Regions from separate parts of the Glaciecola sp. G7-5 genome, predicted to be linked through region 2. Evidence: predicted binding sites of a transcription regulator. Region 2 holds the regulator's gene; the other holds the start of a gene.

The links. The regulator LexA, encoded in region 2, represses DNA repair genes until DNA is damaged. The targets are predictions, from matches to a motif close to TACTGTATNNNNATACAGTA.
Region 1: a site for LexA is predicted at 3,363-3,382, ahead of uvrD (DNA helicase II). Genes of this name have one in related genera too.

The regions. Positions count from the first base shown of each region.
Region 1 is NZ_CM147892.1:1,686,334-1,691,138, reverse strand. Features, by position in the region: gene AC0L6H_RS07310 (exodeoxyribonuclease III) at 1-716, shown strand, start outside; gene cysE (serine O-acetyltransferase) at 855-1,664, shown strand; gene AC0L6H_RS07300 (paraquat-inducible protein A) at 1,697-2,224, opposite strand; gene AC0L6H_RS07295 (hypothetical protein) at 2,300-2,485, opposite strand; gene AC0L6H_RS07290 (flavin reductase family protein) at 2,716-3,327, shown strand; gene uvrD (DNA helicase II) at 3,462-4,805, shown strand, end outside.
Region 2 is NZ_CM147892.1:506,598-511,402, forward strand. Features, by position in the region: gene ctaD (cytochrome c oxidase subunit I) at 1-464, opposite strand, end outside; gene coxB (cytochrome c oxidase subunit II) at 468-1,622, opposite strand; gene lexA (transcriptional repressor LexA) at 1,920-2,540, opposite strand; gene plsB (glycerol-3-phosphate 1-O-acyltransferase PlsB) at 2,811-4,805, shown strand, end outside.

The DNA of each region.
Region 1 (4,805 bases), 1.2 Mb from region 2:
AGGACTTTTTAGCGTCGATGGCGTCGATGGATTGCGACGTGCTGTGCTTACAAGAAACGAAAGCCCAAGACGAACAGGTCATTGAAGCACTTTGCGACTTGCAAGGTTACCATGTTTATACTAATTCGGCGGTCAAAAAAGGCTATTCTGGTACCAGTATTATAACCCGCGAAAAGCCCATCGATATAACTAAAGACATGGGCATAGAAGAACATGACCAAGAAGGACGTGTGTTGTGTGCTGAGTTTAACGACTTTTACTTGGTAACGGTATACACACCTAATTCAAAAAATGACCTATCGCGCTTGGATTATCGCGCTCAATGGGATGCTGACTTTTTACAATATGTGCAACAATTAGAAAAGACAAAGCCCGTGGTTATTTGCGGCGATTTAAACGCTGCCCATCGTGATATTGATTTGGCCCGCCCTAAAGCGAACTACGATAAAAGCGCCGGTTACACGCAAAAAGAAATCGATGGACTAGACAATCTTGTTGCTGCTGGATTTACCGATAGCTTTCGCCACTTGCATCCTGAAACAGCCAAATATAGCTGGTGGAGCTATCGAGCTGGCGCCCGTGAACGAAACGTAGGCTGGCGGATAGACTACTTTTTAGTCTCATCTGCCTTACAAAATAAAATCAAAGAAGCTGACATCTATACTGATATTCTTGGCTCAGACCATTGTCCGGTCAGTATGCACTTGTCTCTTTAATACGAACCAAGAGTTTGATACATGTTTCAAAAGTCTGCTTTCGCGGACTTTTTCATGCCCTCCTCTTTTGATTCACTTTAATGCCTACATGTATTGTTCTACACTACGCATTAGCAACTAATTCAAAAAGCCATGACTATGCATAACACCATCAGCAGCGAAGCCTTTTGGCTTGCCTTAAAACAAGAAGCTAAAGAAGTTTCTGCGAAAGAGCCTATGCTTGCGAGCTACTTGCACGCCTGCGTACAAAACCACCATAATTTTGAGACCTCGCTAAGCTTTATCTTATCGAATAAAGTAAGCGACGATGTAATGCCAGCTATTGCGGTAAGTGAAATGTTTGATGAAGCATATTTGCTCAACCCCGCAATTGTTGAGGCTGCTGTTGCTGACGCGCAAGCCATTGTGCACCGAGACCCTGCTGTATCTAGTTACCTGCCAGTACTGATTTACTTTAAAGGCTTTCAAGCATTGCAGGTGCATCGTTTAGCGCATTATTTATGGCAAATTGGGCGTAAAGAGTTAGCACTATTTATACAAAGCCGAAACTCTGAGGTATTTTCAGTTGATATTCACCCTGCAGCACGCATAGGAAAAGGCGTTATGTTAGACCATGCAACCGGCATTGTTATTGGTGAAACCGCAGTTGTTGAAGATAATGTTTCAGTCTTACAAGAAGTCACTCTTGGAGGTACTGGTAGCGAGTCAGGTGACCGCCATCCTAAAGTACGTGAAGGTGTAATGATTGGTTCGGGTGCTAAGATACTCGGCAATATCGAAATTGGTAGAGGCTCAAAAGTAGGCGCGGGTAGCGTCGTATTAATCAACGTACCACCTTGCGTGACAGTCGCGGGCGTGCCGGCGAAAATAGTAGGTAAGCCCAACTGCGATATGCCTTGCGACTCAATGGACCAAAACATTTTTGATGACAACGCCGCCGTTAAATAACGGTATTGCTGACTGTTACCCGTGTAATAGAGTTATTGCAATTGCTCAGCATCGGGTATTTTTAGCGAGCTAATATTATCATTTACACTTTTCAGTATGAACTGGCTACCTATTAAAGATAATACGCAATACGCCACAAAGAAATAAAACCCCTGCCCTACGTTAGATAAGGTCTGGGTACTTATTTCAAAGGCTATTTTCATACCGAAAAAGGAAAGTTCGTGCGCTTCTTTACTTTGCGCATGGTTGGTAGACAATATCGCTAAAAACACGGCCACAACAAACACATCGGCCATGGACCACTTGCCTATTATCGCGACGAATTTTGTCAGCTTTTGTTGCTTTACGGTATCGTGTATGAAATAGGCGAAGCTAACTAGTACCGTTTTCGCAATTGGAATTAAAATAGAAAAAGCGAAAATAAGGAAGGAAACTAAATACCGCTGCTCGCGCCACAACTCAGACACCGTAGCAAGAATTGAAAGTTCTTTGTTGACAAGACCTGAAGTAAATCCTGCACCAGACAAGCCCACCGCCATGTCCATATTTAGAACGAACATAGGCAGTATTATGCCTGGCACAAAACAAGCGATAGCAATAATGGTTAAGCCAAATCCTATATGCTTGAAGACCACTCAATAATCGTCTTTTGATTCATGCTCACTGTGATGACGCTGTTTAGACTCGTTGTTCTTGAGTCTTTTCTCGCGCTTTTTCTTTTCAAGCTCAGCTCTTATTTTTGCTGCACTTTTATGATCTGATGCGTGCGCTAATTCTTCTTCATCAAACTCATCTAACTTAACACGGTTATCTTTGCCCATAATACTTATCTAATTAATAAACACTTATTGTGTATCGGCTAGTGTAGTGCTAAATACAAGAGAAATGAATAAGCTTAGCCAATAAATTTACGCTAAAAACCGTTATTTTTATGCTAAAAAGATATACTAGAGGTAAAAGCGGCTTAATTTGGCCATTATTGGCTCTAAAAATATCGCCGTTTTCACTTAAAATTGTACGCCAAACCAAGCCTGATAACAGAGAAGCGTTTATGAATATAGATTTATCGAGCCTATCGAGTAGTAATATTTACCATCTAATGACCCAAACCATTATTCCTCGCCCTATTGCTTGGGTGCTTAGCGAAAACACGAATAAAAGCATGAACTTGGCGCCGTTCTCCTATTTTAATGCCGTATGTTCAGATCCACCCTTGTGTATGTTGTCGATGGGTAAAAAACCTAACGGGGCATTTAAAGATACTGCCACGAACTTGGTAGAAGGGGCCTATTGCGTTATCCATATTGCCCATGTTGAGCAAGCAGACACGGTCACAGCAACTGCGTCAACCCTCGCTTATGGTGAAAGTGAAGTGAACCAAAATAATATCACCTTGGTTGAACAGCAAGGCTGGCCTTTAAAACGTATAGCTGATTGCCCTATTGCGTATTTATGTAAAGTACACAGTACTAGCGAAATTGGGAATTCACCACAACAACTGGTATTTGCACAAGCTATTTCTTTATACCTTAATGACAGTGTAGTGAACGAAAAAGACGAGCGCATGTATATAAATGCATTAAGTGTAAACCCTTTAGCTCGTTTAGGCGCAAATCAATATGCAAGTTTGGGAGAAGTAATCTCTAAAAGTCGTCCTAAGTAGCCTATTCTTGGTACAGGTTTTCAGTTGGCCACAAATGCTGTATAAATAGACAGCTTTACGGCCTCTTTCTTGCTATATTAGGCGCTTATAAAAAAGGTGTTTACACACTTCACTGGTATTACAAAGGTTATTTAATGGATGTATCACGGCTTCTTGACGAACTAAACGACCCACAGCGCGAAGCTGTTGGGGCACCAAACCAAAACATGCTGATATTGGCAGGTGCAGGAAGCGGTAAAACCCGGGTGCTAGTGCATCGCATTGCATGGTTAATGGAAGTTGAGCACATCTCTCCCTATGGCATATTAGCAGTAACCTTTACCAATAAAGCCGCTAAAGAGATGCGTTCTAGAGTTGAGAAACTAATGGGCAGCTCGCTTAATAATATGTGGATGGGTACTTTCCATGGGCTGGCCCATCGTTTACTTAGACTGCATTACGAAGAAGCAAAACTCCCACAAAATTTCACTATTCTTGACTCTGATGATCAATATCGTTTAGTTAAAAGACTCATTAAAGCACTTAACTTAGATGAAAAACATTGGCCACCAAAGCAAGTGCAATGGTACATAAATGGCAATAAAGACGAAGGATTACGAGCAGCTCAAGTTGAGACCTTCGACGACCCAAATCAAAAGAAAATGCGCGATATCTATCAAGCCTACGAAGATGCTTGTCAGCGCTCAGGTTTAGTGGATTTTGCTGAACTACTATTGCGCTGTTTTGAAACTATTCGCGATAACGCTTCACTCAAAAAACACTATCAACAACGATTTAGAGCCATATTAGTAGACGAATTTCAAGACACAAACAATATTCAGTATGCATGGCTTAAACTGCTGACCACCAAAGACAACAACATGATGATTGTGGGAGATGACGATCAATCAATTTACGGCTGGCGCGGTGCAAATGTTGAAAATATTTCGCACTTTTTAAAAGACTTCCCTAATGCACAGACCATACGCCTTGAACAAAACTACCGCTCAACGAGTAATATTCTAAATGCGGCTAACGCAGTTATCGATAATAACGGCGGCCGCTTAGGTAAAAAGCTATGGACTGAAGGTGAAGAAGGTAAAAAAATAGCGCTTTATGCCGGCTTTAACGAAGTAGACGAAGCGCGTTTTATTGTAGCGCGCATAAAAGACTTTCATGAACAAGGTGCGGCCTTAGCAGAATGCGCAATTTTATACCGCAATAACGCGCAATCACGTGTTTTAGAAGAAGCTTTATTGCACCAGCGCATGCCTTATCGTATTTATGGTGGGCTACGATTCTTCGAACGCCAAGAAATAAAAGATGCCTTGAGCTATTTGCGCTTGTTGAGTAACCCCGTTGACGACGCTGCCTTTGAGCGAGTGGTGAACACCCCAGCAAGGGGCTTAGGCGACAAAACCTTAGGCAATATTCGTCAATTCGCACGGGAGCAAAACAAATCAATGTGGGATGCGGGTAATGCAATGATCAGCGAGAAA
Region 2 (4,805 bases):
TAGAAAGTCCAACCAAACGCCGGACCGCCGCCTTCCATGAATAGCGAGGATAGTAAAATCAAGAAAGCGAAAGGTAATATCCAAAAGCTCCAGTTATTCATACGTGGCAAAGCCATATCTGGCGCGCCAATCATCATCGGAATTAGCCAATTCGCCAAGCCAGTAAATGCTGGCATTACTGCACCAAAGACCATTATCAAGCCATGGACGGTGGTCATTTGGTTGAAGAAATTAGGTTCAACTATTTGCAGTCCCGGCTGGAAAAGCTCTGCACGAATGACCATTGCCATAGCACCGCCCACCAAAAACATGATGAAAGCGAACCATAAGTATAAGGTACCAATGTCTTTATGATTTGTTGTTAGTAACCAGCGCATTATCCCCGCAGGGGCGCCGTGGTGATGATCATCATGGCCATCGTGGTCATGACTCGTTGAATGAGTAGTGTCAGTAGTGGTAGACATTTTTTACTCCTTACCATTCATTATTGCGTTAACGTCTTTTGCCTGTACTAGGTCACCAGTGTTGTTACCCCAAGCATTACGCTCATAAGTAACCACAGCGGCAATTTCTGACATTGTTAATTGTTTAGCGAATGAAGCCATCGATGTACCGGGGCTACCTTCTACGATAATTCTGATGTGCCCTGGGATATCCTCAAGAGCCAATGCTGAACCTTTAAGTGCTGGGAATACACCGGGCAAGCCTTCACCGTTAGGCATATGGCACGCAGCACATACTGAATCATAAATACCTTTACCTTGTGACATTGCTTCTTCCATGGTCATATTCATGGCAAGTAAACGCTGTTCTTCTTCCCGAGCGCGCTGAGCCATCGCTTCTTGCTCAGCCACCCAAGCATCATATTCAGCCGGGTCTTTAGCAACAACGACAATAGGCATAAACCCATGGTCTTTACCACAAAGCTCAGCGCACTGGCCGCGATACACACCAGGGGTATTTACTTTCGTCCAAGCTTCGTTAATAAAGCCTGGGTTAGCATCTTTTTTGACCGCAAAATCAGGTACCCACCAAGAATGGATAACATCATCTGAGGTAATTAGAAATCGTACTTTTTTACCTGTTGGAATAACGAGTGGACGGTCAACTTCTAGCAGATAGTTTTCTGTCTTGGTGAGTTCGTTGCGAATTTGTCCCTGCTCAGTAGCTAACACCGAGAAATACTCAATGTCATTATCCATATAGCGATAGTTCCACTTCCACTGCGACCCAGTTACTAAAATTGAAACGTCGGCTTTACTCGCGTCTTCCATGTCAATCAGCGTATAGGCGGCAGGAACTGCCATAAAAATCAAAATGATGAAAGGCACTACCGTCCATACGACTTCAACGGTTAAATTCTCATGAAAGTTGGCTGCTTTTGCACCTTTTGACTTGCGATGTACCACCATTGAGTAAAACATGACGGTAAATACGACCACTGCGATGACAACACAAATCCCAAACATGAGCATGTGCAAATCGTAAACTTGGTTACTGATATCTGAGACGCCTGGGCGCATGTTCAAATCTGACCGGCCAGTATCGACCACATCCGCTGCAAAGCTTGAGCAAGCAACTAAGAAAAGAGACAGAGAAGAAATGATATTTCTGAACTTCACACTAACACTCCCGTTACGCCTAACAAGTCGAATTTGGTTCTAAAAAAACGAGAAAACACGATTTGCAGACATAGTTTTAAATTAAAGTAATACATTTGTTCTTTTTTTGTTAATAGCGGCACAATAATCTTTCAATTCGCTTCAGTAGTCTAGTGTTTTATCGTTTTTTTTTGCTGAATATCATCGCGTTTTTCGATTTAACAGTAAAACACGCATACAAAAAAGGACAGTCCAAAAGGAACTGCCCTTACTATGAATATCTGTATTCTAATTGCTTTTTAAAAGCAGTAAATTTTATTAGAGGTCGCTACGGTCGCGAATTACGCCTACTGCGAGGCCTTCTATCGTAAAAAACTGAGATGCTAAATCAACACGAATTGGGGAGAAACTTTCATTCTCAGCATGCAATAGTATTTCACTGCCTTTTCGTTCAAAGCGCTTAACGGTAACATCTTCATCAACTCGGGCTACCACAACCTGACCATTATTCACTTGGTCTGTTTTATGTACAGCTAGCAAATCACCATCCATAATGCCGATGTCTTTCATACTTTCCCCTTTTACGCGAAGCAAAAAGTCTGCGCGCGGGTGAAACATGGCGGGATCACATTTGAAGCGGTTTTCGATATGCTCTTGCGCCAAAATAGGCTCACCAGCAGCCACTTGACCAATTAGAGGCAAGCCGTCTTCGACTTGATCTTCAAGATCAACATTCAACTTAATACCACGAGAGGTGCCTGGTAAAATTTCGATTACGCCTTTCTTAGCAAGAGCTTTAAGGTGTTCTTCAGCAGCGTTAGCTGACTTAAACCCGAGTTCTCGTGCAATCTCGGCGCGAGTAGGTGGCATGCCGGTTTCAATCATTGTGCTTTTCACCAGATCGAGCACTTGTAGTTGTCGTGGAGTTAGTGGACGCATAAACAGCCTGTTTTTCTATACAGTTAAACGAAGTATATCCTTTAAACATCAAGAAGCAACAACTATTTGTAAATAGTCGTTGTGATGTACGAGGGCAAAATGCCATAAATTACTACACGATTTTTGATTCTCGTCTGTATTAGCTTCGTGTTAACATTGTTTTCGCTGCGGTGCTTGTGCATTTTTTGATAACGGCGAATCCTCTGGCATACATCTTCAAAAAGTGTAATGTATACCGTATTAACTAACCCATATAAAGTCGGAGTGACTATGAATTGGATGGCCTCGTTTCTACGTTTTGTACTCGCCAAACCTATCGGATGGCTAGTAAAGGTAAAGAGTGTCCCTGCTGATTTAGAAAAAGAATTGGGTATAGATAAAAGCAGACCCATCGTTTATTTACTGCAAACGAAATCGTTAACCGATTCAATTGCACTTGAAAAGTCAAGCCAAGAGCTAGGACTTCCCAGCCCTTTAAAAAAATTGTCTTTGCTTAACCTCGAACACAAACGAAGCTACTATTTAGATAGGCCGCAAAGCATTTTTTCTCGCAAAATTAAACCTACTACAATTGAAGATAACTTTACCCAGATGTTTCAATATCAGCGTGAGCACGAAGATTTAGATGTTCAGGTAATTCCTGTGTTTATATCGTGGGGACGCTCTGCTGGTAAAAGTAAGTCTGGCTGGGCGCAACTTATCGCCGTAAAGGCTTCACCGAACTGGTTACGTAAGTTTTTCATCGTTTTATTCTTTGGTAGAGACAATTTTGTTAGTTATTCTAAACCTGTCTCTACCCGCCAAATGGCCCTGCTTCAAGGGAGTGATAAGCAAATTGCGCACAAGCTTATTCGCGTCGCACGCACCCATTTTCAGCGCAAACGTCAGGTCTTATCAGGGCCAACCTTGCTCGAACGTCAAGAATTATATAATTCTGTGCTAGGCGCACCAAGCGTCAAACTAGCGATTGAAGAAGAAATCCAAAATAAGCAACTGAGCCCCCAAAAAGCAAAAAAACAAGCTAAAAAATACGTAGATGAAATTGCCGCCGACTATCGAGAAGGTCTTATCCGTTTAGGTGAAAGAGTGCTCTCGAGAATTTGGAACAGAATATATGATGGTATAGAAGTAAAGCACGCTGAGCGAGTACGTGAATTAGCTGCCAACGGCCATGAAATAATCTATGTGCCCTGCCATAAAAGTCACATGGACTATCTTTTATTAACCTATGTGATTTATAACGAAGGCTTGGTAACGCCGCACATTGCCGCCGGTATTAACCTGAATTTTTGGCCTGCAGGCCCCATATTTAGGCGTTGTGGTGCGTTCTTCTTACGTCGAAGCTTTGCTGGCAATAAATTATACAGCAGTATTTTCAGGGAATACTTAGAGTTACTTTTTAATAAAGGATACTCAGTTAAATACTTCCCCGAGGGAGGTCGCAGTAGAACGGGCAGATTGCTTCCTCCTAAGACGGGCATGCTTGCAATGACCATTCAAGCAGTCACAAAAGGTGTCAAACGACCGGTGTCTATCGTGCCTGTTTATTTGGGTTATGAACACGTTATGGAAGTTAAAAGCTACCAGAAAGAGTTAAAAGGAAAAGGGAAACAAAAAGAGTCTAATACTCAAGTTTTTTCCGCTATCAGGAAGCTTAAAAATTACGGCCACGGGTATGTTAATTTTGGTGAACCCATCGCTTTACATAATTTTCTCGACAAGCAAGTCCCTGATTGGCGCAATGATATAAATGATGAAGATAAAAAACCGAAATGGTTAACGCCGACAGTCAATGTGTTGGCAAATTCAGTAATGGCAAATATTAACAAAAATGCAGCCTTAAGTGGGACTGCGCTACTCGCGTTTTGTCTATTGTCGTCAAAAACTCACATTATGAGTAAAGACGATTTAGTCAAAGCAATCGACGACTTCCTGTCCTTGTTTAAAGAAAGCCCCTACAGTAAAGATGCGACTTTTCCGGACGAAGATGCGAGTCAAATTGTTGAGCGGACCCTAGCACTCAATAGATTTCAGCAAAGCGAAGATCGATTTGGATTAATGGTATCGCCGAAAAAAGACAGTGCTGTTTTGCTCACCTTTTATCGCAACAACATATTACATATGTTTGCCTTACCAAGCTTGATTATGGCTGCCGTATTCGCCCACAAGAATATCAGCAAGAGCACACTACTCGAACTAACGGCGCAGCTTTATCCAATGCTAAAGCGTGAATTTTTTATGTATTTTAGCAGCGATGAAGTCAGC